Regions from separate parts of the Alteromonas sp. I10 genome, predicted to be linked through region 1. Evidence: predicted binding sites of a transcription regulator. Region 1 holds the regulator's gene; each other region holds the start of a gene.
What was found. Region 1 encodes sigma-54, which starts transcription at its own class of promoters, with help from an activator protein. Its sites were predicted from a motif close to GTTGGCACGNNNNTNGNNT; they were not measured.
Positions count from the first base shown of each region.

Region 2: BZA03_RS10235 (DUF1328 domain-containing protein) is a predicted target of sigma-54. The motif match lies at 3,556-3,574, and genes of this name have one in related genera.
Region 3: flhA (flagellar biosynthesis protein FlhA) is a predicted target of sigma-54. The motif match lies at 3,278-3,296, and genes of this name have one in related genera.
Region 4: glnK (P-II family nitrogen regulator) is a predicted target of sigma-54. The motif match lies at 4,853-4,871, and genes of this name have one in related genera.

Region 1 covers NZ_QJJN01000003.1:241,391-248,942, forward strand. The annotation lists gene BZA03_RS07910 (calcium/sodium antiporter) at 1-273, shown strand, start outside; gene BZA03_RS07915 (KpsF/GutQ family sugar-phosphate isomerase) at 276-1,256, shown strand; gene kdsC (3-deoxy-manno-octulosonate-8-phosphatase KdsC) at 1,257-1,805, shown strand; gene lptC (LPS export ABC transporter periplasmic protein LptC) at 1,802-2,380, shown strand; gene lptA (lipopolysaccharide transport periplasmic protein LptA) at 2,349-2,903, shown strand; gene lptB (LPS export ABC transporter ATP-binding protein) at 2,906-3,631, shown strand; gene BZA03_RS07940 (RNA polymerase factor sigma-54) at 3,705-5,186, shown strand; gene hpf (ribosome hibernation promoting factor) at 5,217-5,504, shown strand; gene ptsN (PTS IIA-like nitrogen regulatory protein PtsN) at 5,518-5,961, shown strand; gene rapZ (RNase adapter RapZ) at 6,046-6,891, shown strand; gene BZA03_RS07960 (HPr family phosphocarrier protein) at 6,891-7,163, shown strand; gene mgtE (magnesium transporter) at 7,338-7,552, shown strand, end outside.
Region 2 covers NZ_QJJN01000004.1:281,104-288,655, reverse strand. The annotation lists gene BZA03_RS10265 (hypothetical protein) at 1-484, shown strand, start outside; gene BZA03_RS10260 (hypothetical protein) at 537-794, shown strand; gene BZA03_RS10255 (hypothetical protein) at 819-1,397, shown strand; gene BZA03_RS10245 (phosphoribosyl-AMP cyclohydrolase) at 1,914-2,558, shown strand; gene BZA03_RS10240 (DUF2490 domain-containing protein) at 2,675-3,370, shown strand; gene BZA03_RS10235 (DUF1328 domain-containing protein) at 3,617-3,793, shown strand; gene BZA03_RS10230 (hypothetical protein) at 3,832-4,026, shown strand; gene BZA03_RS10225 (hypothetical protein) at 4,110-4,328, opposite strand; gene BZA03_RS10220 (DUF349 domain-containing protein) at 4,342-7,284, opposite strand; gene BZA03_RS10215 (YeaC family protein) at 7,274-7,552, opposite strand, start outside.
Region 3 covers NZ_QJJN01000001.1:126,156-133,707, forward strand. The annotation lists gene flhB (flagellar biosynthesis protein FlhB) at 1-465, shown strand, start outside; gene BZA03_RS00485 (D-Ala-D-Ala carboxypeptidase family metallohydrolase) at 535-1,509, opposite strand; gene BZA03_RS00490 (murein L,D-transpeptidase) at 1,502-3,109, opposite strand; gene flhA (flagellar biosynthesis protein FlhA) at 3,352-5,451, shown strand; gene flhF (flagellar biosynthesis protein FlhF) at 5,481-6,890, shown strand; gene BZA03_RS00505 (MinD/ParA family protein) at 6,896-7,552, shown strand, end outside.
Region 4 covers NZ_QJJN01000010.1:40,193-47,744, reverse strand. The annotation lists gene BZA03_RS17085 (adenylate/guanylate cyclase domain-containing protein) at 1-115, shown strand, start outside; gene BZA03_RS17080 (Dyp-type peroxidase) at 144-1,070, opposite strand; gene ggt (gamma-glutamyltransferase) at 1,255-2,946, opposite strand; gene BZA03_RS17070 (ammonium transporter) at 3,168-4,415, opposite strand; gene glnK (P-II family nitrogen regulator) at 4,448-4,786, opposite strand; gene BZA03_RS17060 (hypothetical protein) at 5,029-5,883, shown strand; gene BZA03_RS17055 (AraC family transcriptional regulator) at 5,933-6,652, opposite strand; gene BZA03_RS17050 (endonuclease) at 6,881-7,552, shown strand, end outside.

The DNA of each region.
Region 1 (7,552 bases):
GGTGTACTGAAAGGTGAAGACGATTTAGCACTGGGTAATATCATCGGGTCAAATATCTTCAACCTACTTGCCGTTCTTGGCATGCCCGGCTTAATCGCGCCTGGTATCCTGGACCCTGACGTCTATAACCGAGATATGTACGTAATGCTTGGTTTAACATTATTATTGTTCTTGTTCAGCTTCGATTTAATCGGCAAACGTACAATATCAAGAACAAATGGATTCATACTTCTGGCTTGCTTTATCGGCTATCAATTCTGGCTATTCGGATAATCATGAATACACAAACTCAGATGAACTATATCGACTCAGCGAAGCGCGTTATTGAAATTGAAACACAGGCTATTGCTAATCTGGCAGAACGCTTAAACAATGAATTTATCGCTGCCTGTAATATTCTCTTTGCCTGCAAGGGTAAAGTTGTCGTGAGTGGTATGGGAAAGTCTGGGCATATCGGAAATAAAATTGCCGCTACGCTTGCCAGTACAGGGACTCCTGCATTTTTCATGCACCCTGGTGAAGCCAACCATGGCGACTTGGGCATGCTAAGCAAAGGCGATGTCTTACTCGCCATCTCTAATTCTGGCGAGACTAACGAGCTAGTTAACTTATTGCCCGTAGTTAAGCGCTTAGGCATACAGGTGGTCGCCATGACCAACAGTGCTTCCAGTTCATTGGGGCAACACGCAGATGTCGTACTTGATATCAGCGTTGAAAAAGAAGCGTGTTCGCTAGGTCTTGCTCCTACGTCAAGCACAACCGCCACACTGGTTATGGGTGATGCGCTTGCGGTAGCACTGCTCGACCAAAAAGGTTTCACCTCAGATGACTTTGCGCTTTCGCACCCAGGCGGTAGTTTAGGCAGAAAACTTCTGCTTAAAGTTAGCGATATCATGCTAAGCGGCAGTGATATCCCCCTTGTCCATGCCAGTGCTTCTGTCGCTGACGCACTGCTGGAAATATCTAAAAAGGGATTGGGTATGACAGGCGTGATAGCGGCAGACGGTACGCTGACAGGCGTCTTTACGGATGGCGACCTACGACGAATCCTCGATGCCCGCGTAGACGTACACAGTGCGACAGTAGAAGAAGTAATGACTAAAGGCGGCAAGACTACCACCGCAGGTCAGCTGGCTGTAGAAGCCCTGAACTTGATGGAAACCCATAAAATTAGTGCGTTAATGGTTACTGACGATAAGCGCAAACCTGTTGGGGCTTTTAACATGCATATGCTACTAAAAGCAGGAGTGCTTTAAATGACAACCACCTTGTACACGGAAATAAATGACTCGCTTTTCGCAAAACTAGCCAAGATAAAGTTGCTGGTATGCGACGTTGATGGTGTGTTCTCAGATGGCCGAATTTACTTAGGTAACGACGGTGAAGAACTTAAAGCATTCCATACCCGTGATGGATATGGTGTAAAAGCGCTAGTGAGCAATGGAGTGAATGTCGCGGTTATTACTGGACGTCGCTCTGCCATTGTTGAAAATAGAATGAAGGCACTGAATGTTGCACATATAATTCAAGGCGAAGAGAATAAAGCAGACGCGCTTAGTGACCTGATGAAACGCCTTGAGTTAAACACTGACGAAGTGGCTGCGGTAGGTGATGACATGCCAGATACGGGTATGTACAAGCACGTTGCGGTTAAAATTGCGGTTGCCGATGCCCATCCTTACGTAGCAAAACAAGCAAACTGGATTACGACCCTTCCCGGTGGGTTTGGCGCTGTCCGAGAAATATCGGATACCATTTTGCAGGCCAAAGGGATAGCAAATGAGATTTTTGGAGCTAGTGTATGAGTCTGTTTGGCTTTAATCGCTTAGGATTAAGTATATCGGCGCTATTTATTCTGGCGATGCTGATGTACATCCCTACGTGGATGGAAGAGCAGCCTGAAACGCAGGGGAATCGTGAAAACGATGCGCTAAAGCCCGCCTACAAAGCAAAAAATCTAACCACTACGCTGTACAATCAAGACGGTGAGTTAAATCACAAAGTATTTGCAGAGTCGATGGAGCATTACGACCAGCTTGGCTTTGTATTGTTTCAGCAACCTAAATACACCCTTTATACAGAAAACGCGTCATCACCATGGGTGGTAACCGCTGATGAAGGTACACTATACAATAACGAGCTAATCCAGCTGGAAAACCAAGTTAATATTGAGAACCAAACTGGCGATGACTTTGTCAGAAGTATATCGACCGAGTACATTCAAATTAATTTAGAAACCAAGCAAATGACATCTGACCAACCCGTTGAAATACTGGGCACCCAATATGTCATTTTAAGTAATGGGTTTAACGCGAATTTACGCACACAAGAATACGAGCTTTTAGATCATGTACAAACCACTTATTCCCCTAGCAACTAGTTTATTGCTTGCCATCGCTAGCGGTGCGGTACACGCCAGTGAAGATGATTTTTCGCAGCCCATAAAAATAGGCTCGAACACCCAGTTTATCGACGGTAAAAATAAAACCGCGTTGTACAAAGACGACGTACTCATAACTCAAGGCTCTTTGGTTATTGAAGCTGACGAAGTGGAAGTAATTGCCACTGACGGTGGTGGTCGTGAAATATTTATTGCTAGAGGGAAGCCTGCAAGCTATTCCCAGCAATTGGAAGACGGCACGCCAGTTTCAGCAAAAGCTAATGAAATACGCTATGAAGTGGTGAACCGAACGATTTCTCTTGCCGGAAACGCAGAGTTGAAACAAGACACCAGTAAAGTACAGGGTGACAACATCACGTTCGATATGATTACCGAGCAATTGCTAGCGACTGGCGGCGCAGGTAAGGATGGTGAGGGTCGAGTGACCACAGTATTCACACCTGAGACCATTCGCAAAACTTCGTCTAAGAAAGACAAAAAAGACAACGAGGGCAATGAATAGCAATGGCAACTTTGAGCGCTAAAAATCTTGCTAAGGCTTACAAGTCAAGACAGGTTGTACGAGATGTAAGCCTGTCTGTCTCAACGGGTCAAATTGTTGGTCTTCTTGGCCCAAATGGCGCTGGTAAGACCACCACATTCTACATGATTGTTGGTTTAGTGAATCTGGATAAAGGTAAGATTGAAATCGACGACAATGAGCTAACTCATCAGCCCATGCACGAGCGTGCACGCCGCGGAATTGGCTACCTACCGCAGGAAGCCTCTATTTTCAGAAAGCTCACCGTGCATGAAAATATCATGGCCATTTTGCAAACCCGTAAAGATTTAAATTCACAACAGCAAGAAGAAGAAGCAGATGCGCTACTTGATGAATTTAATATTAACCATATACGTAATAGTACGGGGATGAGTTTGTCAGGGGGCGAACGCCGTCGCGTTGAGATTGCCCGCGCTCTGGCAGCAAAACCGCAATTTATTTTGTTAGACGAACCATTTGCTGGTGTTGATCCAATATCAGTTAATGATATAAAGAAGATAATACAACATCTTCGCGATAGGGGGATTGGAATCCTTATCACGGACCATAACGTACGAGAGACATTGGATGTTTGTGAAAAGGCGTACATTGTGAGTCATGGCGAGCTTATTGCGCAAGGAACGGCGGAACAGGTTTTAAGTAATCAAAAAGTAAGGGATGTATACCTAGGCGAACAATTCAGGCTATAGTTAATGTAACCGAATTGTCATTTTTCAGTTTCGCTCTGGTATATTCAATTTAGAGCATTTAAATAAGACGTAGATGAAACCATCTTTACAGCTAAAATTTAGCCAACAACTTACCATGACACCACAGCTTCAGCAGGCCATTAAACTGCTGCAGCTTTCTACACTTGATCTTCAACAAGAGATCCAAGAAGCGCTCGATTCTAATCCGCTATTAGAAGTTGAAGAAGGTAACGACGAGCCGCAACTAGAAAAGAACAATATCGACAACGATGACAGCGGCTCTGAGGCCACTGCTTCTGCATCTAGTGACACATTAGAAGCCGGCGATGCACTTGAGAAAAACGATCTTCCCGATGAGCTGCCAATCGACAGCACATGGGACGAATACTATTCTGCTTCATCTTCTCCAGCTCCAGGTCCATCCAATGACGACGAGCAAATCTTCCAAGGTGAGACTACTGAAGATATTCAAGAGCACCTTCTTTGGCAAATGCGCCTTACCCATTTCTCGGATACCGATCGCGCAATCGCTACAGCAATCATCGACTCTATTGACGAGTCAGGTTATTTAACCGTTACCCTTGACGATATTTTAGAAGCGGTTAACGATGATGATATGGAAGAGCCGATTGAAATGGACGAAATAGAATGTGTGCTTAAGCGCATTCAGATGTTCGACCCTATTGGTTCTGGCTCTCGCTCTCCACAAGAATGTTTGATGGTGCAATTGCGCCAGTTTTCAGAAGACACACCGTGGCTTGCTGAAGCAAAGCAACTGATTGAAGAGTACTCTGACTTACTGAGCAGCAAAGACTATCGTACGCTTATGCGTAAAAGCCGATTGAAAGAAGATCAGCTACGCGAGGCAATGCGTTTACTGCAAACCTTGAATCCTCGCCCAGGTAGTGCTTTAGTTACTAAAGAGCCTGAGTACGTTATTCCTGATGTCTCAGTAACCAAGAAAAATGGCCGTTGGGTGGTTGAGCTGAACCCCGACAGTCTGCCTAAGTTAAGCGTAAATCAACAATACGCTGCAATGAGTCGCCGTGCCAAGAATAGTAGCGATTCACAATTCATCCGCTCACACATGCAAGAGGCTAAGTGGTTCATAAAGAGCCTTGAATCTCGTAACGAAACCTTAATGAAGGTTGCAAACTGCATTGTGCAGCAGCAAATGGGCTTTTTTGAGCACGGCCCGGAAATGATGAAACCAATGGTGCTAAATGATGTCGCAGAAATGGTAGATATGCACGAATCCACTATTTCGCGAGTGACAACGCAAAAGTACATGCATACGCCACGTGGAATCTTCGAATTGAAGTATTTCTTCTCAAGCCACGTTGCAACAGAGTCTGGTGGTGAATGTTCATCTACAGCGATTCGTGCATTGATCAAGAAATTAGTGGCCGCTGAAAAGCCTAGCAAGCCGCTAAGTGATAGCAAGATTGCTTCATTGTTGGCCGAACAAGGCATTAAAGTTGCCCGGCGAACAATAGCAAAGTACCGGGAATCGTTGTCGATCCCGCCGTCGAACCAACGCAAAAGCCTTATTTAATCGGGCTTAATAATATAAGGAAGACGAAATATGCAAATCAACCTTACTGGTCATCATGTCGAAATCACCGACTCTTTGCGTAATTATGTCGATACGAAGTTCAGCAAACTTGAACGTCACTTTGATCACATTTCTAATGTGCATGTCATCCTGAACGTTGAAAAATTAAATCAAAAAGCCGAAGCGACCGTTCATTTAAGTGGCGCTGAAGTATTCGCATCCTCAGAAAATACCGACATGTATGCGGCGATTGACAGCATGGTTGATAAACTCGACCGGCAGGTAATCAAGCATAAGGAAAAACTGAAAAAACATTAGTAGTTAATTAAGCATGGATATACAAGCCATCGTAAGTCTGGACCGCACCGAGTGTGCGGTTCAGTGTAATAGTAAAAAGCGAATTCTTGAGATCATCGCTGATATCGCTGCCAAGCAAAACGAGAACATTGATCAGGCAACGGTACTCAACAGTTTGATGGCTCGAGAGCGTATGGGTAGTACAGGCATTGGCAATGGTATCGCCCTGCCCCACGGACGCCTACCGGGCCTTGAGAAAGTGATTGCCATTGTTGTAACCAGCACTCCAGCAATCGACTTTGACGCCCTTGACGAGAAACCCGTAGACATCTTTTTTGCGCTACTCGTTCCCGAGGAACAGACCGAAGGACACCTTCAAACGCTGGCCACCGTGGCTGGTAAACTAAGCGACAAAGAAACGATTAAAGCAATACGTCGCGCAACGACAAGCGACGATATTCTATCTGCATTAAGTTAAACATTAAGCGCCTATTAACCGTTTAGTAGGCGCCTAATTCAACAACGCGTATGTGATAAAACCAGAGTATTAGGGAGAAAGTAGGTGAAGCTGATAATAATCAGTGGTCGTTCGGGGTCTGGTAAGTCTGTCGCACTTCGCGCATTGGAAGATTTAGGTTATTACTGTGTTGATAATATCCCGGTAAACTTACTTCCCACCTTAACCCATACAGTTGTTGACGAGTACGATCAGGTTGCGGTAAGTATCGATGTGAGAAACTTACCTAAAAATCCTGACGATTTGGTAGAAATTCTAGACTACCTGCCTTCTTCGTGGTCGATGACCATTGTTTACATTGACGCGAGCGATGATGTACTGGTTAAGCGTTTTAGCGAAACACGTCGTCTTCACCCTCTCGCCAAGCTTAATAAATCGCTTTCAGAAGCCATTAAAGCCGAGTCTGCCCTACTTGCTCCTATTGCTGAACGCGCAGATTTATATTTAGACACAGATAAGCTTACCATTCACCAACTGGCTGAGTTAATTCGAGAGCGTATCCTAGGTAAGAAAAGCTCACGCCTTGTGCTTGTGTTTGAGTCGTTTGGCTTTAAGCACGGTATTCCTAAAGATGCGGATTACGTTTTTGATGCCCGCTTTTTACCTAACCCCCACTGGGAGCCCGACCTTAAACACCTGACCGGATTAGACGCACCAGTAGAAGTATTTTTGGGGTCGCAGCCTGTAGTGACCAAGTTCATTTGGCAAATTCAGAATTTAATAACGACATGGCTGCCTCATTTAGAGCGCAATAACAGAAGTTACGTAACCGTAGCAATTGGCTGTACTGGTGGCCAACACCGTTCGGTTTATATCGCACAGACCCTGTCGAAAACCTTCAGTGAAATACACCCTGATGTACAAATTCGCCATAGAGAGCTGAATCAGTAATGACTATTCAAAAAACGCTAACTATCGTCAATAAGTTAGGGTTGCATGCAAGAGCGGCGACCCAACTGGTTAAACTGGCGAATCAATTCGACGCTAAAATCATCTTAAAAAAAGGCGATAAGGAAGCAGACGCAAGCAGTGTATTGGGATTAATGATGCTTGAAAGCCATCAAGGTGAACAGGTAGATGTAATTGTGGACGGCAGTGATGCTGTTGATGCACTTGCAGCTATTGAAGAACTTATTGAGGGAAGATTTAACGAAGACGAATAGTCTTATTTGCCCAATCCATTGACCAATAAATCAACACTTAGCGCAGTTATCTTAAAATCCTGCGCAAAACCTACGCAATTATCATGACAGACTCATCATAATTGCGATATTCTACGCCCACTCAGGCTCTATGGCCTGCATTGTTCATCTTTTAGCTTGTAGGAATAACGCCTTATGGCAGAAGCGCTTGTTTCTAAATACGTACAAACTCAGTTACGCGCACTCAACGCTGCGTTGACCAACGGTCAATTCGTATCTGTACGTAAGCTTCTGCTTGAATTACCACCTTCAGACGTCGCCCACATTCTTGAATCTAGCCCTAGCAGAACCCGTGACGAATTATGGGAGCTCATTGATGGTGACTTTCACGGCGACATTTTAGAAGAACT
Region 2 (7,552 bases), on a different contig from region 1:
GGCGAATCCTAATGTTACAAGCAACGGTGACAATGCTAACGCTGCATCAGCCACCTCTGAACACTCTGCACAATACAAGTCAACACAAACACAACAGAACAAGTCAACGCAACAGAATTGCCCGGATCCATCGTTTTCGGATATCTTCTCGGCATTCTCCGAAGCATTGACCCAGCGAAAAGCGCAGGGTTTGGCATTTCTAGAGCTCACTAACAGTGAATTGATGCTCATTAAAAAGAGTTTCTATGTTACAGTCTTCGCATGTCTAGCGGCATTTGCAGTGGGCACTGTATGTTGGCTCATTTTAAACATCGCCATTGGCGCTATACTTCATAGTGTGGGCGTTAGCTATGTGGTAGTTCCACTCCTGTTATTGGTGCTCAACAGCGTTGCGGCCTTTTGTTTATTTAAGCTTGCACAAAATGCATTCAATTACCTGAGCTTTAGCAGACTCATACAAACGTGGCGACGGGTTTTCGGATAGTGAAAATGCTTACCATTGCGTAAAAAGCCACCGCCAATAGTGAGGAAAAGCGATGAACATTTTTTTAAAATCGAATATGAAAGATATAGCACAGAAAGAGCATGCTTATTTTTCGCAAAAACATCATGCAGATGTTGCACTTACACAAGCAAAGAGGCAATGTAAACTGATGATGGGAAAGCCTGAAACTTTGCTTGGCATTGCAACCCTTGGCGCATACAAGGGTGCGGTAGATGCAAAACCCAAAGCAAAACGCAATCAAGCCCTAATGGCAATAAGTAGGACTGCACTATTGTCGCTATTTCAATGATCACAGTACTAAGGAATATGTGAGATGAACAACAAAAAAAATATGAAGAAAAGTCGTGCGACGCTTGCCTGTGTTGGTGTGGCGTTTAGCCTTGCAATAGTAGGTTGTTCATCGACCCCTGTAGCAGCCCCTACCCCTTATAAGTCAGCGAGTACCAAAGCTGCCTATGGCTATTCAAGCGAAAAAATTTCTGAGAACGAATACAAGGTTCTTTTTAAGGCAACAGACAAAACTCCTGCTGATAAAGTACAGCAATATGCCCTTTACAGAGCAGCGGAAATTGCACAAAAGCAAGGCTTTACCTATTTAGCTATTGTTAAAACCAACGTGGATAAAAAGCCAGTTGTTGCGCGAGAAGTTATGGCGAACAAGGAAGAGCCCGTGGCATTTCAAACAGACAGGCAGTGCACTATGTCAGGCTGCGATGAAGTGGCACAGCCTATGGCCGTCCCAAGCTCAAACGACGTTGTGAAAACTCAAATTAACGACATCTACTTTACAATTGATGTAATGATGGCGAATGATAAAACCCGTCTAGGTAAAAATGCTTTTACTGTCTTAGAGGTACTATCAGAGCCTCTAGAGCCAAAAAATGGCAACTAGCTGAGCGTTTTGCCGCACACTTATGCTCTAAAACATCAGTTTTAATAGAAATGCTTTTCAGGCCCTAGTTGCAGTTACTGAAAAGCATCGCTCAAACACATGAGCAAAACCGTAATATGCTTTAAAGCCAACAACCTGTGCACTAGTCTTTATTACTTTTCTGTTGTGGCTAGCAGTCCACAGGCTAACTGCATTCTTCACTTTTCTACAAACTTGGGCGGTGTCATATTCGTATCTTCTTGAAAAAGTCGATGACACTGCTGCTATCACAGCCCTTTTCTCTAATTTATAGCTGTTATCCATTCTCCTTAAGTGCTTCTTGCATTTTTAATGGCCCGTTAATCTTCTATTAATGTTGTACAAAAGTCTCCGTCATCATAGCTCGCTATCATTAAACCCATAAACTGCAGAGCAGATTTATACACCTCTATCGACAACGTTGTAGCGGTACTGCTCTAAGCAATTGAATCAGGTAATAGCACATATTTATTTTGCAAATGACTAAGGAGTCAGGCGATGAGAAAGCTAAGCACGTTAATGACAAAAACTACTCTTGTAGCAGCTACAGCAATGTTGGTGACTGGTTGCAGTGCAGTGGCAAAACCGCAGATGGAGCATTCAGCTAGTTCGAATGTTCCGGCGTTAAAAGCTAAAGCACTCGACAACGCATTACTTTATTCCGACGAATGTATTACTGAGCGAGAAGTGGTAACGGCACAAAAGATGTGGGGTGACGGCATAGTGCGAATTGGTGCAGTATTTAGCAATGATGGTGATTACTCTGGCGAAGCCGCAGATTTCATCCAAGCTATGTATGGTTACGATTTAAGCAGCGTACTGTTTAAACCAACGCTTGCAGCTAACGACCAGTTCCGTTCAAGCTTCGATGCTGCGCTTTCATACTTTGTTGGCGGTAATGACGCTTACGAAGAGGACAAAGGCTTCGCAATAAAGCCTTACACAAATGTGAAATTCGATAATGTGGGCATTATCAACAACAGCTGTCGCATGGCCGTGGCGATGGGCAACTACTTCTTTACCGATACAAAAGGTGGCGAAACGAAGGTGGAATACACTTTTGCCTATGTCAAAGATAGTGACGGCGACCTGCGTATTGTTGCTCACCAATCTTCGTTACCTTACAACCCGAACGGTAACTAAATAGGCCATTGCCCCTCCATTCTTAGGAAGTGTGAGGGGCGAAACACTCTCCCTTTGCAGGCAAGGCGTCCCTTCCCTTTCGCTTTGCCTCTTTTTTATTTTCAACGAGAAAAACTATGTGCGCAAAACGAATTATGACGCGTTGCGTCTTACTACTTGTGATGGCGATGACAGCCGGCGTTAAGTCACACGCCGAGTCAGATTTTCAATCATGGAACGCCCTCGCACTCACTGGAGATGCCGATGATAAAGGTAAATGGCAATTTTGGTTTGACGGTCATTTACGCTTTAAAGACGACGCATCTCGCCTAGGCGTTTCTATCGTTCGTCCCGGTGTCGGCTACAAACTTTCAAGCGATACGACCTTGTGGCTGGGTGTTGCAAGAGTAACGATAGACTCAGACAACGGTTCAATTGAAGAAGAAAGGGTGTGGCAGCAAGCCACGTATTCATTAAGCAAATTTATGGGCGGTACCATTTCAGGTAGAAGTCGTTTGGAGCAGCGATTCAGGAGCGATGAAGGCGGTGATACAGGCTATCGGTTTAGACAATTTATACGGTGGTCGAAACCTTTAAATGAGCAATGGTCAATGGTCGTGTGGGACGAGGTATTTTTGGGTTTGAACGACACAGACTGGGGCCAAAATAGCGGGTTTGATCAAAATAGACTTTACGTGGGACCGGCCTATCACCTCAACAAGAAATGGCGCGTCGAGATGGGATACTTACATAATCATATTGCGTCGCCAGGCGCCAATTCAGACGCCATAACAAACCACAACTTTGCTCTCACGTTCTTCGGAAGCTGGTAAGGATCAAAGAATACCCCCAGCCAAAGGCCCTTAACACACAAAGAGTAAAGTTGGGTGACTAGGGCCTTACTCAATCATGTAAAAAATGCATTCGTACGTGTAATCGTGACGTTAATTGCCTGCAGATACGGCCTGACAACCAGAGAAAAATTAAATTATATCAATATATTTCAATAACTTAAAAAACAGGCACAAAGATAGCATTAGTTAAAGTGAAAGTAACGGAAGCAATACGAGGATTTAGTTATGTTAGGTTGGGCAATCACATTTTTTATCATCGCCATTATTGCAGCAGTTTTTGGTTTTGGAGGCATCGCAGGTGCAGCAACAGGTATCGCACAGTTTCTTTTCTTTGTGTTTATCGCGTTGCTCGTAATCTCACTTATCGCAAATGCGTTACGTGGTAGAGCACCAAGAGCCTAAGAGTTAGAAGTATTTTAATAGGAAAAAGGAGTAAGGATATGTTTTCATTTAAAAACTTATCAAAGGTACTAGTAGCATCAGCATTTGCACTATCACTAGCAGCTTGCGGTGACGGTGAAGCGGAAGACGCAGGCGAAGAGCTAGACGAAATTGTTACCGATGCAGGTAATGCCGTTGAAGACGCTTGTGAAGATGTGAAAGAAGGCGTAGACGCTGAAGATAAAGACTGTTAATCACGTTTTTATCAAAAAAGGGCCAGACAATTGTCTGGCCCTTTTCGTGTTTACAGTCGACGTGGTTTGACCTAACTGGTTAGTTAAGACACTTCTTCACCACCTAACTCACGAGCAAGATCGTCTAGTGTAGATAGCGTCGAATCAAATTCACCTACGCCGTAACGGTATTTTACACTCACGTGATGATCCGTACGCCCGAACTTCACTCTTAACCCTTCTGCGTCAATATGCTTCACGGTATTCAAAAAGCGATAGGCAGACATTTCTGTTTCAAATTGAAACTCAACACTGTTTTCCATTTAGGCTTTCCGTTTAAGCAACAATTTCAGGATGAGTATCAATAACTGAAACAACTCGTTGCAGCAAATGGTTATCTTCTTCGCTTATCGAGTCGTATGATAACCAGTCAGCAAGAATGTCGGGAGCTGTTGCCGCTTCGCCTTGTTCCAACTTAGATGTCATCATTTGTAGCTGTACGCTAGAGCGTATAGATGCGTCTGCATCTGGGCTTGGCATACCAGTTGCGACTTCTAATGCTACCGTTAACCATTGTCTATCGTGCTGAGTTGATTTATTTCCAGTTGACTGACCCAATACGCTTGACCAACGCTTCCCTAACGTTTCCGCTAGAGATTGCTCATCACCACTTCCCTCACCTACACTTAGCTGTAGTAAAGAAATCAGAGCCTGAGCTCGCGCCAATCGGGCTTGAGATTGTGCATTTTTCGCTTGCGCCGCGCGCTTACTTTCAAGTGAATCAATCTTTTTATCTACTTTCGTACGTTGCGCTTTAGGCAAGTCGGTTAACTGAGCGCGAACGTCGCTTATTGATTGACTGAACGTTGCATCATCGCTGTTGATGTCAACAGCTTCCACTTGCTTGAGTAGCGAATCTACTAACGCGTTAAATGCATTATTCTGTACTTTCCGCTCGGCTTTTAAACGTTCAAATACGGTGTCATTGGCAGCCTTAAATTCTGCCCACAACTTACTCTCTTCACGTTTACCTGCATGGCCTACTTGCTTCCATTGGCTTTGCAATTGCTGAGCCTTGTCGGCAGCGCCAGCGACATCTTCTTCCGTAGCAAGTTGACAAGCTTGGGTGACTAACGCACGCTTTTGGGCTTGGTTGTCACTTTGCCATTGATTTACTTTTGCCTGAATGGGCGATGAAACCGCCTTCCATTCTTGCTTCAGTTGTTCATATATTTCGCGTTCTACCTGACCTGCACTGTGCCACTGCTTAGACGCTCTATCGAATACCTTCACTAACTCGGCTTCGGGTATGTTAATGTCCATTGCCTTGACCGTAGCGATAACCGACATGCGCTGTTCACGCGCAGCAGCCCGCTGTGCATCTAACTTCGCGTAATGCGCTCTACAAGGCTCGAAGGCCTTTTCAAGTGCATCATCGAATTGCTGCTGTAACAACGCGTCATCACTACTTTCTTCACTCGTTGACGATGACGGTGTTAGTGATAACCATTGCTTACGAAGATACTTAATGGCCTCACTTCTTTGCTTAATATTTTCTGCGTCAGCGCTGGCTAACGCTTTTGCTTCTTCTACAAGAGCGGGTTTGCGCGGCGCAGCAAGGTAATCCTGCCATCCTTCTAAGCGCGACACATCACCAGCGGTTTTTTCAAAACGTTTCTCTACATACTTTTTCGCTGAACCAGGAAGCGCAGCATAACTTTCCTGAAGCTTTGCAAATTTTGAAATAGCAACGCGGAATTTACCCTGAGCAATTAAGTTATCGATAACGCTAATGTGCTTTCTAATGTGTTTTACTTGCTCGTTTTCTTTGGATTTTTGAGCACGCTCTTTGGCATTTACACTGCTTGTCGCTGCGTTGAAACGTTTAGACAACGCCTTAGGAATGGCATCGATTTCGCGACTAAGCGCTTTATACGCTTGACGTGCTTCGTCAAACTCCGCTTTAAGAGCCACTACACTACTGCTTTGCAATGCGTCGCCACCATTTACCTGACTCAAATCCTCAGTCGATGCGCTAGCTTCTTCAACGCTCACATCACGGGTATCTTTGTCCGACTCGCTATCGCTTGCCGAAACGATCTTAGCGGCAATGTCTTCGAGCGCCTGAAGTTTTATCAGTAGCTTTTGGCCGTATTGCTGCTGCATAGAGAAGCGATCAAGCTGGTCGTTTAGTTCGTCGACAGAGCGCTTAATCTGTGTAATTCGCTTATCAGTTGCAGATTCATCATCGAGACGCGCTAGCTGTTCGAGCGTTGCTTCAACACCGCGCACGCTTTCATTAACCGTAGCAACATCAGCAAGCGTCGCTTCACAAAGCCTGTTATTGTACAACCAAGCTACCTGCTCCTTGGCATAAGTAAGCTGCTGTTCGCACAATGCTCTGGTATTAGCACGTTGCGACGCTTGTTGCTTCTCTTCCCATGCTGGGCGGATACGGCTTAAATATCGCTCGAGCTGCTCACCTATACGCGCGCGCTTTTCTTCATAATCAGCGCGTTCTTCTGAAGTGAGTAAGTCAATTTGAGCAAACAGCCCAGTCAATTCGCTCTCAAGTTCGTTGCGCTTTTCATCAATGGTTTCTACATCTGATTTGTCGAGTAAAGCCTGATATTTTGAAAGTCCCAGAGTGAGCTGCTTTTTAAGCTCCACTGGGCGCTTTGCAGCCTCTTTGATAGCATCAATACGTGCATTAATCTGCTTTGTAAGCGCATCATCTAACACTTTCTTAGCTAGTTTCTGTAAATCTGATACGTCTGAATGGGCGTTTATTAGATGGGTTTGCAGTTGGGGACTTGCGCCTTCTAAAAAAACAAACTGGGTGAAAGATGGCTTCGCTACTTTTTCGATTAGCGCGTTAGCTAGCGCATCATCTTGTAAGAGCGTAGGCTCTTTCTTCAACATTTGCGGTACTAACTGCACTACCAAATCGGCGTTGGCTGTTTCAGTTAAAAAAGAGAATATCTCTTGGCGGGAGAGTGTGACACCCCCCTCGCCTAACAAAGCGGCGTTTACCTTTTTCTCCGCCGCTTTTTTAACGCGAGACTGCTTGGCAATTTGTGACATTTTAAGCCACAGCACAAAGCTATTAAGCTTTTCGAGTGCTGCTAAACTGACATTTGCATCTTCGTCATTAAATGCCAGTTCGTGAAGAATTGTTTTTTCCTGTGCCTTTTCGGGAGAGAGACTCTCGATTGCCTGCATCCGTTTTTCAGGCTTTGGGCTTTGGTGTGAAGGCGCAAATATACGACTAAATATCATCCTGTTTAAACCGCGCTATTGTATTATTATCATCCTGCTCATCGCGTAACGAGCGTTTAAAGTCGGCTTTACTTTTATGTACGATTTCGCCGCTTTCACCTACTGTCATATGCTCAGAGGACTTTTCTATTTTTGCTTGATACAGCATAACAGCCTGCATGCTGCTTGCTTTTTGCTCTTCGTTTAAAGGCGTGCCATCTGGCCACTTACCTGTTTCAACAGCCTGACGCAGACGCTCGTAAATCTCCGGCGTCATGCTGGCTAAAAG
Region 3 (7,552 bases), on a different contig from region 1:
ACCAAGCAAGAGGTTAAAGACGAACGGAAAAATGCGGAAGGCGACCCCATGGTTAAAGGCCGAATTCGCCGTTTGCAATATCAAGCAGCAACCAAGCGCATGATGCAGGAAGTACCGCAAGCAGACGTTGTAGTGACCAACCCTACTCACTTTTCTGTTGCCATTAAATATGACGAAAAAGGGGTAAGAGCGCCGGTTGTGGTCGCTAAAGGTGCTGATGAGCTAGCGATGCACATCAGAAAAATTGCTACAGCCAACGATGTGCCGTTGATCCCTTCTCCCATGCTTGCACGCGCCATTTTCTACTCCACTGAAGTGGACGATGAAATTCCTAACACCTTATTTATGGCGGTAGCGCAGGTGCTCGCACATGTTTATCAGTTAAAAGCGCATAGAGCAGGTAAGGGCAAACGTCCTAAGCCACTTAAACGGGATTTGCCTATCCCACCAGAGTACCGACACTAACCCAACTGCTGAATGGGTGAAAATTGACTTTGAAGGTGGGGCATAGGTATGTGCCCCGAACCAACAATTCTACCAGCGCGCTAGGGTTCCTCTCACATCCACATGAACAAAAGGCCCGTGCGCCGCATTAGCACCGTAAATACCAAGCCCACCGACTCTTGGACCGAAAGCGCCTTGTTTAGACATGTTTGATATAAAGTTCGCGAGCCATACCGCATCTTCGCGGTTTACCACACCGTCTTTATTGAGGTCATCCATCACCCCATCTTTCGGTGACTGATCGATATAGAAATCCGCTGCGCCACCCCAAACGTGACGGCTGTACTGAACATTGCCAATAGCTTTGTTGTAGAACGGAGTGCGATATCCACTCATTATGGTTAAGCCTTCAACAGCATGCCCTTCGTCATTTAAGGTGTGCAGTATTTTTTCCAGTTTCAACAAAAGGCCTGCTCGCAAATGTACATATTTGGGAAATCCTTGTTGCTGCTTGGATAGAAATTGACCTAGGGTGAAATTGGGCGACAACCTTACGTCCGTTTGTTCTGGCGATACTTCAATAAGTCCTGATGGGGGTAAATAAATGGGGTTGTTTTTTAAAGGCTTATCAGGATATTTACCAATTGTGTAGCCGTTTAACTTACCTGTTTTGTCTACCTTTTCCAAAGATGTCATCACAAAGACGTTGAGCGTCGCAGTTTCTCCTGACTGCGCGTTGGTGGTTTTAAGTACATAGTGCCCTGATTTCTTAGGTGCCATTATTGGCGCTTTCCCCACAACCCCGCTAACTATTTGAAGGTTCGAACTCGTCTTTAGTGACTCACCGTTCGCATGGTGAAATTGAAAGTTCCCAGTATGGCTTTTGTTGTCAAACTCAACAGTGAACGTTTTATTCGGCATTACGAAAATAGAGAAAATAGGGTAGGAGACCGTATTTCCATTAATAGCAAGCTTAGAGTTGAGCATGTCATTGTCAAAGGAGAACGCATCACTGGCGCGCACTACAGTTAAAAGAGCAATCAGCACTAACAAACACTTACGCACGTTTAAACTCCTTCAATTTCTCAATAATATGGCTGTCCCGATTGTATGCATCGCGGCGAAATACAATGGTTCCTGCTTCATCTGCAAACGCTGTGAAGTACACAATAAGAACAGGCATAGGTTTCTTCAAATATAGTGTACTGGTCTCTTCACTTTGAAGTAATTGCTCAGCTTGCGGTATTGCCTCTGTCTGGCCTGAATGAGTGAGTACCCATTGAGACAGCTTCAAAGGGTTAGAGACTCTGATGCAGCCAGAGCTGAAGTTCCTTTCTAATTTCGAAAAAAGGCTGTGATCGGGCGTGTCGTGAAGATAAATGGCATGCTTATTTGGAAGCATGAATTTCACTTTACCAAGGGCATTGTGCGGACCGGGCTTTTGTCTGAGTGTATAGTGAAATGTACCACGGCTAACATTTGTCCAATCAAACTCATCGACAGGGCTGAAGCCGCTGACACCGGCGGGCTGGGCTTCGTAACCTTGCTCAACCAATAAAGAAGGATTGGTTTTTAATTTCGCCAGCTTGTCTTTAGTGGCTATACTGAAAGGCACGGTCCAGTAGGGGTTAAACACCATATACTTCATTGATTCAGCGAAAACGGGCGTTTGCCTCACTGGTGTACCGACAATCACAGGCATTCCCAATGTTTCCTCACCTTCAGTAAATCCTCTCAACTGAAACGACGCAATGTTAACGCGTAAATATGTTGACCAAGTTTGATGAGGGAGCCAGCGCCAACGCTCTAAGTTTGCATCAATTCTTTCTAACCAAGAAAACGTGGTGGCATTTAATGCTTCTAAAGTGGAACTTCCCACGATACCATCTGGCTCTAAGCCCGCAGACATTTGAAACTGCTTAACCGCGTCCAGTAAATCTTTATCGAATAACTCTGAATAGGTGCCTGGCCCTAAAAGACGAGACTTCAGCAACACAACTCTTTCGCTCGTTGAGTTCAGCTTAAGTGTTGGGCCAACTGGAATTTGTGTGGTAACTGTAGAAACTGCCGTGAGTAAACGACGCTTTTTTTCTAACAGTAACTGGTATTCATGGTGTGATGGCCACATGGCCCGCAATGTTGCAGAAACACCGTTAGTTAATGCGTGATTGAGCGATGCCACAGGATCCGCTTCTCTTTGCTTAAGGAACCACTGCGAATCTGCATTGGCGGGGCTAACAAGCCCATTTAATCGATGCAGAGTTTGACTGATGAAGGCATCGGTTGCTAGTACATCTAAGAGTGCCGTGTTGGCGTCGCGACTTTCGAGCATTGACGCGTGGTAATACTCGGGCGAGAAGCCATGTAACTCTGAATCAGCAATTTCATGGAGGAGTTCCTGAAGACGGTTTTCAGCATCACTAGTACCAAACCATATAAGCTGGTAGCCCTGTTGAGTGTAGACCTCGCTTACCAAAACTCTATTGTACACACGAGATGGGTTACTATTTTGTGAACCGTATATCTCCACTGAATCAACTAGCAAATTCTCCACACGCTGTCGTAAGTTAGGTTGTTTAGATGCATGAGCTACATGACTAAAAGTCAGCATGATGACAAGGCTGACCCAACAAAACGTTGCAACACGGTTTTGTAGTACTACCATGAATAATCCTTTTAAAACGAAGAGTAGGCCCTAGGAATAGTGACGTAATTATAAACTGTTCGTATGTCCCTCGGATACAAAATCTTAATCGCCCTATACAAGTCACTGTAGACAGTAATCACGCATGATTACAGCTCAGATTTGGATAACTTTTGCGTAAAACACAAAGCTGGCACGTTAGTTGAAAACTCACTAGAAGATTCACATAAAGCGTCAATTTTCTGATAGAGAGACACCAAGCCATGCAGTTATCCGGTTATCTTCAGCGATTCGATAAAAATCAGCTGCAAAATTTTACCAGTGGTTTAGGCGCACCCATCGTCCTTTTGGCAATTATGGGCATGGTTATATTGCCTATGCCGCCATTCTTACTGGACGTGCTGTTTAGCTTTAATATTGCGTTGTCGCTAGTCATTATCTTGGTGGCTGTACTTACCCAGCGTCCAGTAGATTTCGGCATTTTTCCCTTGGTGTTACTTATCGCTACCGTTTTGAGACTAGCGCTTAACGTGGCTTCTACTCGCGTTGTCTTACTTTACGGACATGAAGGCGGCGATGCAGCAGGTAAAGTTATCGAAGCCTTCGGTGAGGTCGTGATTGGTGGTAACTACGCCGTAGGTATTGTTGTTTTCGCCATTCTTCTTATTATCAACTTCAAAGTTGTAACCGCAGGCGCAGGACGTATTTCAGAAGTAAGCGCTCGCTTTACGTTAGATGCTATGCCCGGTAAGCAAATGGCCATAGATGCTGATTTAAATGCAGGGTATATAGATCAAGACCAAGCACGTAAACGCCGTGAAGAGATTACCGCAGAAGCGGATTTTTACGGGTCGATGGACGGTGCGTCAAAATTTGTAAAGGGTGATGCGGTCGCAGGCCTTTTCATCATGCTGATTAATATTGTCGGTGGTCTTTTTATTGGCATGATTCAGCACGGGCTTTCATTCGGTAACGCTATAGAAATCTACACCATATTGACCATCGGTGATGGTTTGGTGGCGCAAATTCCTTCATTATTACTTTCGGTCGCTACAGCCATTATCGTTACTCGTGAAAACGAGACCCAGGAAATGGGCAAAGAAATCCGCGGTCAGCTTGGTAATAATCAAGCTCTTTATATAGCCTCGGGCGTTCTATTTGTGATGGGTATCATTCCAGGGATGCCTCATATCGCATTCTTAGGCTTCTCATTCTTGATTGCAGGCTTTGCTTACTGGCAGTCGGTCCAAGAAAAGAGAAAGGCCGCAGAGCCCAAAGTGCCAGACAATGTGGTAAAAGATGAATCGGTTGCGCCTGAAGTGAAAGAGCTTGGCTGGGATGATGTTCAGCAGGTAGATACCATCGGATTGGAAGTGGGCTATCGCTTAATTCCTCTTGTCGATAAATCCCAAGGTGGCGAGTTGTTGACGCGCATTAAAGGCGTACGTAAGAAACTATCGCAAGAGCTGGGTTTCCTTATTCCGCCTGTCCACATTCGCGATAACTTGGATTTAGAGCCCAACACTTACACCATCGCTATGCTAGGCGTAACGATAGGCGATTCCATCATCAGTCACGATGAAGAACTTGCTATTAATCCAGGGCAAGTGTTCGGTAAATTAGAAGGGCGTGCCACTAAAGACCCCGCGTTCGGCTTAGACGCAGTATGGATTAAGCCCAATAAACGGGAGCATGCTCAAACCCTTGGGTACACAGTAGTAGACGCTGCGACCGTTGTAGCGACCCATTTAAGCCAATTACTCTCTAACAATGCATATCAATTATTAGGGCACGAGGAAGCGCAACAACTTCTTGATATGCTTGCCAAGCAGCATCCGAAACTGGTTGAAGGATTAGTACCAGACATTCTTCCTCTAAGCACCGTCGTGAAGGTACTGCAAACCTTATTGTTTGAAGGCGTGCCTATTCGCGATATGCGTACAATCGTGCAAACACTCAGTGAGTACGGCACGCGCAGCCAAGACCCCGATGTTTTAGTGTCTGCAGTGCGTATTGCCCTTAAACGTTTAATTGTCCAAGAAATTACTCAAGGTGCAAAAGAGATACCTGTCATAACCTTGGCGCCAGAGTTGGAACAGATGTTGCACCAGTCACTTCAAGCAGGTGGCGAAGATGGCGCTGGCATAGAACCAGGTCTGGCAGACAAGCTGCAAAAATCATTGCAGCAAGCCAGTCAGCAGCAAGAGTTAGAAGGAGAGCCTGCAGTACTCCTTACCTCAGGCATGCTACGACCCGTTCTGTCTCGCTTCTTAAAATATTCGGTTGTTGGGCTTCATGTTCTGTCTTACCAAGAAGTGCCTGACGACAAACAAATAAAAATAGTCAGTTCGGTCGGTCAATAATCTGACACTGGGTGATTGGAGAGGTTGCAATGAAAATTAGACGTTTCTTCGGCAAAGATATGCGTGAGGCGTTAAGCCAAGTTAAAGCTGAATTGGGCAGTGACGCTGTGATCATGTCAAATCGCAAAGTCGCTGACGGTATTGAGCTTGTCGCAGCCTACGACAAAGAGCCTGAAGCGAAGTTGTTTACGCCGAAAGCGTCTCCACAAGCCGCTGCAAAAACACCCGGTCAAAAGGCAGTGCCTAGCTTGAGCGAAATCATTGGTGACGACGGTCCTGATAGCCTTAAAGCACTGCTAGAAAAGCAGCACGGTGGAAATAATGGCGTGGCGAGTCCTGCGCAACCTAACCAACCAATGACAGCGAATGCTAAGCACGCCAATGAAATTGCTTCGCACTTAGACTTCTCAGAAGCCTTTATTGACGACGTAGAAGCCCAGCAGTCTTCTCATGAACCAGTTCGTCAGAACGCTTTCCCAGAGCATCAAGCGTCAAGTATGGATGATACCTCTGTGACGCAGTCAGCGGAGCTTGCGCAAATCAAGGAAGAGCTAGCGTCTCTTCGCGATGTATTGCAATATCAAGTGGCCGACTTGATGGAAGCTAAGAACAAACGTCAAAAACCTGTTCATCAATATCTAATCACCCGTTTAACCGATATGGGGTTAAGCAACGCGTTAGCGAAACAGCTTATTAGCTATACGCCGTCACATTACAACGAACGAGATGCATGGGTATATCTTCTTAACCTATTGGCTAATCGCATAAATGTGACAGGAAACGATATACTTAGCGCACAAGGTGCTGTTGCATTAGTAGGGCCAACAGGTACCGGTAAAACAACTACCGTTGCGAAACTTGCTGCCCGCTATGCGCAGAAATACGGTGCAGAGTCGGTTGCGATGATTACCATTGATACGTATAGAATTGCCGCCTATGAGCAGCTAGCGACTTACGGAAAGATTATTGGCTGCACGGTGAGAAAAGCGCAGACTAGTGAAGAACTTGCGGATTTATTATTCCAACTTCGTCATAAGCGACTAGTATTGATTGATACGGCTGGATTTAGTCAAAGAGACAGTCGATTAATTAAACAAATTAAGCAGTTTGATAACGGACAAATGCCAAATGTTAAAAAATATTTGGTAGCGCAAGCAAATACGCAATATCCTGCTTTGCAGAGAATCATTCAAGCGTATGATGATATTGAACTAAGTGGCTGTATTTTCACAAAGTTAGATGAGTGCTACTCTTTAGGAGAGGTGCTTAGTGCAGCGGTTGAATACCAATTACCGGTTAGTTATGTCACCGATGGTCAAAAAGTACCTGAAGACATTAAGATTGCAGAAGCGAAATCTTTGGTTTCCGCTGCTGCAAAGCTTTATAAAAAGTACGGTTTGAATCATACTAGTGGTAACAACGCAATTAAAACAGCATAAGCAGTATGATTGACGACCAAGCGAGTAGCTTAAGAAAAATGAAGCAATCACGGTTAATCAAAGTAATCGCCGTCACCGGTGGCAAAGGTGGCGTAGGTAAAACAAACATTACATTGAACACCGCTATCGCCATGGCGAAGCAAGGTAAACGTGTAATGGTTCTCGATGCGGACCTCGGTCTTGCTAACGTAGACGTTATGTTAGGTTTGCGTGTTGAGAAAAACTTATCCCACGTGCTTTCCGGCGAATGTACACTTGATGAAGTATTAGTGACCGGTCCGCACGGAATAAAGATTGCCCCTGCCACATCAGGCACGCAGTCGATGGCAGAATTGTCGCCAACGCAACACGCTGGCCTAATTCGTGCCTTTAGTGAGCTGCGCTCGCAAATTGACGTGCTTATCGTTGATACAGCGGCAGGTATTTCAGACATGGTGTTGAGCTTTTCAAAAGCCTCACAAGACATCATGGTCGTTGTGTGTGACGAGCCTACTTCATTGACAGATGCGTATGCATTGATAAAAATTCTGAATAGAGAGCACGGTGTTTTCCGCTTCAAAGTTGTGGCTAATATGGTGCGCGACGTGCGAGAAGGCCAAAAGCTATTTAGTAAATTGAGCAAAGTGACAGGGCGTTTTTTAGATGTTGCACTAGAATTAGTG
Region 4 (7,552 bases), on a different contig from region 1:
GACCGCTGTCGCTATGAGCCCAAACGATTCGCTAGCGCATCATCACATAGATGTTTGTCGAATTTACAGAAGCGTCGATTTTAAGGAGGATTGGGATGGTGCGCTAGTCTACTAATCCCAATGGCCATAAGCGACGGTTAAATTTAGGACTCAGATAACTTAGCCTGCTGGCGAATAAAATTAATGGATGGCGCGAAAAACGCAGCACCTGTTTCAGCACTGGTAAAGTCCAGCCATCTGTCATAATCGCCTTCACCGTTGCCGTATATTTGGCTGTGGAGCATCTGTTTAAATGGCCGCGCACTGGCACTACAGCTTACAAAGAATAAGCCTTGAGAGGCCATATCACCGTATGGCATGCCTTGCTTAATTAGCCTTGGTTCGTCGCCATCGGGCGCAACAGTGCTTGCCCTAACACAGTGCGAAGATTCAGACTGTTCGCTACTTACCAAATTGTGCTCTTGCGTGGTGCCCATCACTTGTTCTTGCTGACGGCTTGAAAGACTATTCCAACGCCTTAAATCATGGCGATAGCGTTGTATGTGAACATAGCTGCCACCGCTAAAGTCAGGGTCATCTTCGCCAATAATCCCGACTTGTCTGCGCTTCATTCCACGTGGATTATCTGCGCCATAAAGAAAACCATTGAGGTCACGGCCATCTAAGTACCTAAACCCTCTTATCTGCTCCACCAGTTCTACATGAATACGCAACAAATCCATCACTTCAATGCCAACCGCATGGCAAATATCCAGCCTATCAGCGCGAATTTGAATGAAGAGATCGCAAGGCATGGTGGGGGCACTTCTATCGTCACACTGCATATCAGGAAAAGGGGCAAGCTCAACAGGTATCAAACCGGGGTATACCTCAGCCCAGTAACCGGTGCCAATAGCGACAACCCCGGTTACCATGGCTTCGTAGTGCTCATTCTCAAAATGCTCGAATATATCCAGCACGCGAGATAGTTTGGCGCGTACGGCTTGGCTATCGTCATCAATGACGTTCAGTAGTAAATACTGTGCATGTAAATTTGGCTCAGCGCAGAGGCCTTTTTGTGGTTGTGTCATTGCCGCTCTTGTTGTTATTAACGCCTTGTTCTGACGTTTCGCTGCTGGCGATCATTCGCCGCGCTTTGTTGTGCGAACCTTATCGTAAAGTGTAGCGGCTGCTTCAAACTTTGAAACCCTTTAAAGCGAAGCAGCAAACGGGGGAACAAATTAACTCCGCCGCCTATTATTTACACTAGTGTGCTTAATAGCCCGCGGCTTGTCCATCTTTTCGCGTTTCTGAAGCGCCAAAATAGACACCTTTCTGCTCGTCCCAAGCGATGGCCTGATAGCCACCGAACGCGCCTACCACGCGTTGAAGCTTATGCCCCCGCTCCATGAGTTCTCGCTGAACGGTTTCACTGACCCCCGATTCTAAGCTCACATAGCCACCATCAGTCATCAACGCGCCCGTTGGGCTACTCGACCCACTGTGCAGTATGCGTGGAGCATCCCCCGCTTCCTGCAAATTCATTCCGAAGTCGAGAATGTTTACAATAATTTGCGCATGCATTTGAGGCTGAGTTCCACCGCCCATCACGCCAAAGCTCATCACTGGCTTACCGTTTCTTGTTACAAAAGCCGGGATAATGGTGTGAAATGGACGCTTTCCCGGGCGATATTCATTAAAGTGCCCTTCTTCAAGGGTAAACATCTCACCTCTATTTTGAAGAATAAAACCTAGCCCTGGAGGTGTCATGCCTGAGCCCATTCCGCGGTAGTTACTTTGAATTAAGGACACCATATTGCCCTCTTTATCAGCAACGGTCAGATAAATGGTATCCCCTTCATAAATACCCGCATCAACGCGATTCGCTGCGCGTTCATTATCTATGAGCTTCTGGCGCTTAGCGGCATACTCTTTCGAAATTAGCCAGTCGACTGGAATATCGTTGAAGTCTGGATCCGCATAGAACTTAGCGCGATCTTCGAAGGCGAGCTTCTTGGCTTCAACAAAGGTATGGATGTAGTCTGCTGAGTTAAACCCCATTCCTTCGATATCATAGTGCTCAAGCACATTAAGAATCTGTAGGGCCGCTATGCCTTGTCCGTTGGGCGGAAGTTCCCACACATCATAACCGCGATAATTAGCAGAAACGGGCTCTACCCACTCCGAGGTATGCGATGACAAATCCTGGTATGACAAAAAGCCGCCTTGAGACTTCATGTAAGCATCGATAGTGCGTGCGATATCGCCCTTATAAAAAGCATCTCGCCCGCCTGTTGCAATCTTTTCATAGGTCACGGCTAAGCCAGGGTTTTTAAAAACATCGCCTTTTTGCGGTACTTTCCCGTCGATAAGAAAAGTCTCTGCGAAGCCGTCATAATGACCTATTCGCTCTTGATTCATCTGCCAGTAATAGGCAATGACTTCTGAAACAGGAAACCCCTCACGGGCATATTTGATAGATGGGGTAAGCAGCGCAGACATGGGCAGCTTGCCAAATTTTTCGTGTAGTGCAAACCAGCCATCTACAGCGCCAGGGACAGAAACGGGTAGCGGACCAAATTTTGGAATTTGATGCAAGCCACGCTCGGCAAACACCGCTTTGGTTAACTGTCTGGGTGAACGGCCAGAAGCGTTTAAGCCGACTAGCTTTTCTTCTTTTGCATCCCACACAATGGCAAATAGGTCGCCGCCAATACCGCTGCCTGTAGGCTCAACTAAACCTAACATGGCATTGGCTGCAATAGCTGCATCAACTGCACTGCCGCCTTGTTTTAAAATATCCAATGCCACTTGCGTAGCTAATGGTTGGCTTGTTGCTGCCATGCCGTTCTTTGCAATAACTTCTGAGCGACTTGCAAAGGGTTGCCCCGTTATTCTGTCATAGCCCAAACAGCTGATACTAAAGAAAGCCAGTATCAAAGGTAGAAGTCGCACACTTGCAGTCATAACCGTCCTTTTACTAAAACGTTGCCGATAATAAATCTAGCGTTAGTTTATCGATTCATAGTGTAGCGTTATTGTCACATTACGCCTAGGCTCTTTTCCTAAGCTCAATAATGGTCTTAAAACACATTGCATGAAACGAAAAAAGCCCCGCATTAGCGGGGCTTAAACGAAGTAATAAGGCATTATTGTTATTGTTGTTTCGTTGCCTAATCGAGACTCTCTTACGAACGGCTGCTTGTGAAGTCTGGGTATGCTTCCAGACCACATTCGCTCATGTCTACGCCGTCGAATTCTTCTTCTTCGCTCACACGTACACCCATAACCGCTTTAATCACTAGCCATACCACTAGGCTCACTACGAATACCCATACAAAGATAGTCGCTGCACCAATTAGCTGACCAGAGATGCTTGAACCATCGTTAGTGAAAGGTACAAGGATAAGACCTAGAAGACCTACCACGCCGTGAACTGAAATTGCGCCCACTGGATCGTCAATCTTAAGCTTGTCTAGTGCAACAATGCTAAGCACTACTAAAATACCACCAAGGCCGCCGAACAAAGTAGCTTGTAATGGTGTAGGTGTTGAAGGCTCTGCTGTAATAGCCACAAGACCGGCTAGTGCACCGTTAAGTACCATAGTTAGGTCAGCTTTACCGAATAGAATGCGTGCTACGATAAGTGCAGCAATTGCACCACCAGCAGCTGCAGCATTTGTGTTCATAAATACAATCGCTACTGAGTTTGCACTTTCAACAGTTGCAGTAGCCAGTACTGAACCGCCGTTGAAGCCAAACCAACCCATCCACAGGATAAATGTACCTAAAGTTGCAAGCGGTAAGTTTGCACCTGGAATCGCGTTTACTTTACCGTCAGCGGTGTATTTACCCTTACGAGCACCAAGCACAAGAACACCAGCAAGAGCAGCAGCTGCACCAGCCATGTGAACAATACCTGAACCTGCAAAGTCAGAGAAACCAAGGTCGCCAAGCGTATACATACCGAATACTGCTTCGCCGCCCCATGTCCAAGCACCTTCCATTGGGTAGATGAAGCCCGTCATAACAACTGCGAACGCTAGGAATGCCCAAAGCTTCATACGCTCAGCTACCGCACCAGATACGATAGACATTGCTGTTGCAACAAATACTACTTGGAAGAAGAAGTCAGCAGAAGGTGCATATGTTGCTGGCTCTTCAGCGACACCTGTTGCGCCATCAGCCATGATACCGCTTAGGAATGGACCCCAGTCGCCGCCACCGTACATAATGCCGTAACCGCAAATCATGTACATAGTGCAAGCGATAGCGAATAGCGCCACGTTTTTAGTTAGAATTTCTGTGGTGTTTTTCGCTCGAACAAGACCTGCTTCAAGCATCGCAAAACCTGCAGCCATCCACATAACCAGTGCACCGCAGATTAGAAAATAAAAGGTATCTAGCGCATACCCAAGTTCAAAAGTGATTTCCATTATGGTTTTCTCCGCAAATATATCGTTGTGGCTTACAGCGCGTCGCTATCCGACTCACCAGTTCGAATACGAACGGCATGTTCAAGGTCGTAAACAAACACCTTGCCGTCTCCAATTTTGCCTGTTTTGGCAGCGCCAACGATGGCTTCTACCAGGCGCTCTACTTGATCATCCTGAACAGCAATTTCCAGTTTGACTTTAGGTAGAAAATCCACCTGATATTCCGCTCCGCGGTAAAGTTCAGTGTGTCCTTTTTGACGTCCAAAGCCCTTCACTTCGGTCACGGTCAAACCGTCGATACCGATTTCTGAAATGGCTTCACGAACATCATCTAGCTTGAACGGCTTGATGATCGCTGTGACTAGTTTCATGAGTTGCTCCCAGTTTGTTTTGGTTATTCTGTGATTTATGGTCGTGTTTCCAACTATGGGAAGATAAACCAAGAGCCATGCCACAAATGATTAGCCAAATAAATCAAATACATACAAGCAAACGCTTCATGAACGCACAAAAATAATGCACACTAATGGTGCACTGTTAAAAATTTGCCCAATTTTGAAGCGGTATGAGGTTGCGGTAAGGTGAGAGGACTAAAAAGTGCGATGAAATTAGGATGGAACTATTCGATAGGGCCCATGGTCTGTTGTTTACTATGACGACTATCACCCCATCTTTCTTTGCGCCTGAGCGCAGCATTGAACACCATTCCGTTGCAAAGAAAATGGCGTGGCGCCCACTATTAATTTCGGGCTGTGCACATGTGTTTGGGGTCATCGTAGTGGTCATACTTTCTCAAATGGGCATCAACAACCAAAAAGCACGAGTAAGTGTTTTGGAGCGAACGCCGGAGATAAGCGCCAGACTGTACTATCCCCCCGTTCCACGCCCTTCTGCCCAAGCTAAACCACAAGAAACTAAACCAATCGATGTTTCCCCTAAAAGGCAAGAAATTGAGTTGAAGCCTGACGCAACCAAAGCGACTGAAGCACTTGATAGTAAGAATGAAATTGTAGAAAGCCCTGCGCCCAAGCAGCAGAAAAATGCTGAGCCCGATACACAGCAGGTACCCATTGAAAGTAAGCCGACTAGTACACTGCCGTCGCCCACTTTATCAAAAGACGCAAATCGGCGCGCAGGCTCGTTGAATCTGTCGGTAAAAGATGGCGCCGCCCTCTATTTTGAAAAGTATCACAGTGACAAAGTCGCTGAAGACGCAGAACAAGCAGCAAAAGCATTTCAAGAGCGTAAAAATAGTCCTGTTCTTAGCGGGCCAAGCACACAGCAAATACAAGCTAATGAAAATCGACGCCCTTCAAAACGCGTAAACTGTAGCAGTACGACCAATAAAACTTTGGCGATATTGAGTGGAATTGCTGGTGGAACCTTAGAATGCACCAAAATGGACGACCACAAACGTTTTATAGAAGCCAGAGTCAATAAACTTCCTAAAGACGAAGAGATTAACTAGCCCTCTCTATCAACGATTTACCGTCATGTGAGGTAAGCCCTTATCACAGTCACTTTCTTTTGAAAAACTTAGGGGGTCGCCCGAAATACGCTTTGAACCGGCGACTGAATGCTGCAACATCTTCATACCCTGTTAGCTGAGCTATACCCAACATTGGTGTATCGGTATTTCTAAGTAGTGCTTTGGCCTTTTCCATCCTCACTTTTACAAGGTAATCTCGTAAACTATGCCCGGTGGCTTCTTTAAAGCGTGTTTTGAATTGCGTTGTTCCCATGCAGGCTATCCGTGCTAACTCCACCTGTGTAAAGCCTCGGGCAAGGTCGCGATGAATATGGCTTAATACAGGAGTCATTCGCTTATCCATGCTGCATCCTTTCAAGGATGTTTCTAGCAAGGTTAAAAATAGCGCCAGTATTTCTTCATGGCCTTGGTCAGCAAACTGGCTAATTTGAATCTCTACGAACGATAAAAACGCCTGTAATGCTGACGTTACCTGAAATATCGGGTGCAACCTGTCATTTAAATTAACTGGCACATACTCCAAGTCCGCCACAATAAATTTTGACAGTTCGTTAGCACTAAAATAATGGACCTCATTCGGCGCTATGCATACGCCTTCGCCTACGCCTACTCGCCCGCTAAAATTATCGATTTCTATCAAGATATGTCCGTTGATGGGCAGCACTAACTGAAAGTAGTTGTGTTTATGGCGGCACGTTTGCTTCGTATATGAGCGTACGGATAGCGATGGAATTGGGCTGTCAGTCATTTTATTGCTCCCAACAGTCCATAATAGGTAGTACTGTTCTTTTGCCTAACTCACCGTTTATTTGCATCTATTTCCTTGCCGTTAACTCAGTACTCTCTGCCGTTAGATTAAGCACTTTTATTCATTTTGTCACAAATACGTGCAATATTTGATACGCCTAGGAAGGCGTCGAACACTACGTTTAAGGAATAAATATACATTTAAAATAAAGACAATAACGGAAAATAAATGAATATAAACTTACGTCAAATAGTCGGCTTGGCAGGTGCGTTGTTACCCGCTATCGCCATGGGTCAGGTCTCCAATGGAGACTTTGAAACATGGACGTCTGGCGCACCTAATTCATGGTCAACTATCGACTCCGGCATTAGTGTAGCTGAAAACTCGGTCTACTCATTCTCGGGAAGCAAGTCTGCTGCAGTTACCGTCAATACGACAACGCAAGGTTCAACTGACTTCCGTCAGACAATCAATGTAACCGCCGGTCAAAATTATGAATTTTCAGTGAGGCTATATCACACTGAAGGTGCTGTAAAAGCACGCTTATATGTAGACGGTTATCAAGGTTATTCTGACAACAGCTTAACCGGAAACTGGCAACAGCTTACTTTCTCTTATTCCGCTACAGCGTCAAAAGAGATTGAGGTGGGGTTACGCTTTTATGATCAGACTGGCTTTGATGGGTCAGAAACCGTCTATGTAGACGCATTCGAGCCGACTACGCTTGGGTCAGGTGGCAATAACGGTGGTGGAAGTTCGTGTGCAAGCCATTCAGGCGTTTTGAACTTAACTACCGACAATTACGGCAGTGAAACCAGTTGGCAAATAACTAACGCAAACAACCAAGTTGAAGCCTCTGGCAGCAGCTACGCTAGCAACCAAAGTTATACTGAAGCGGTT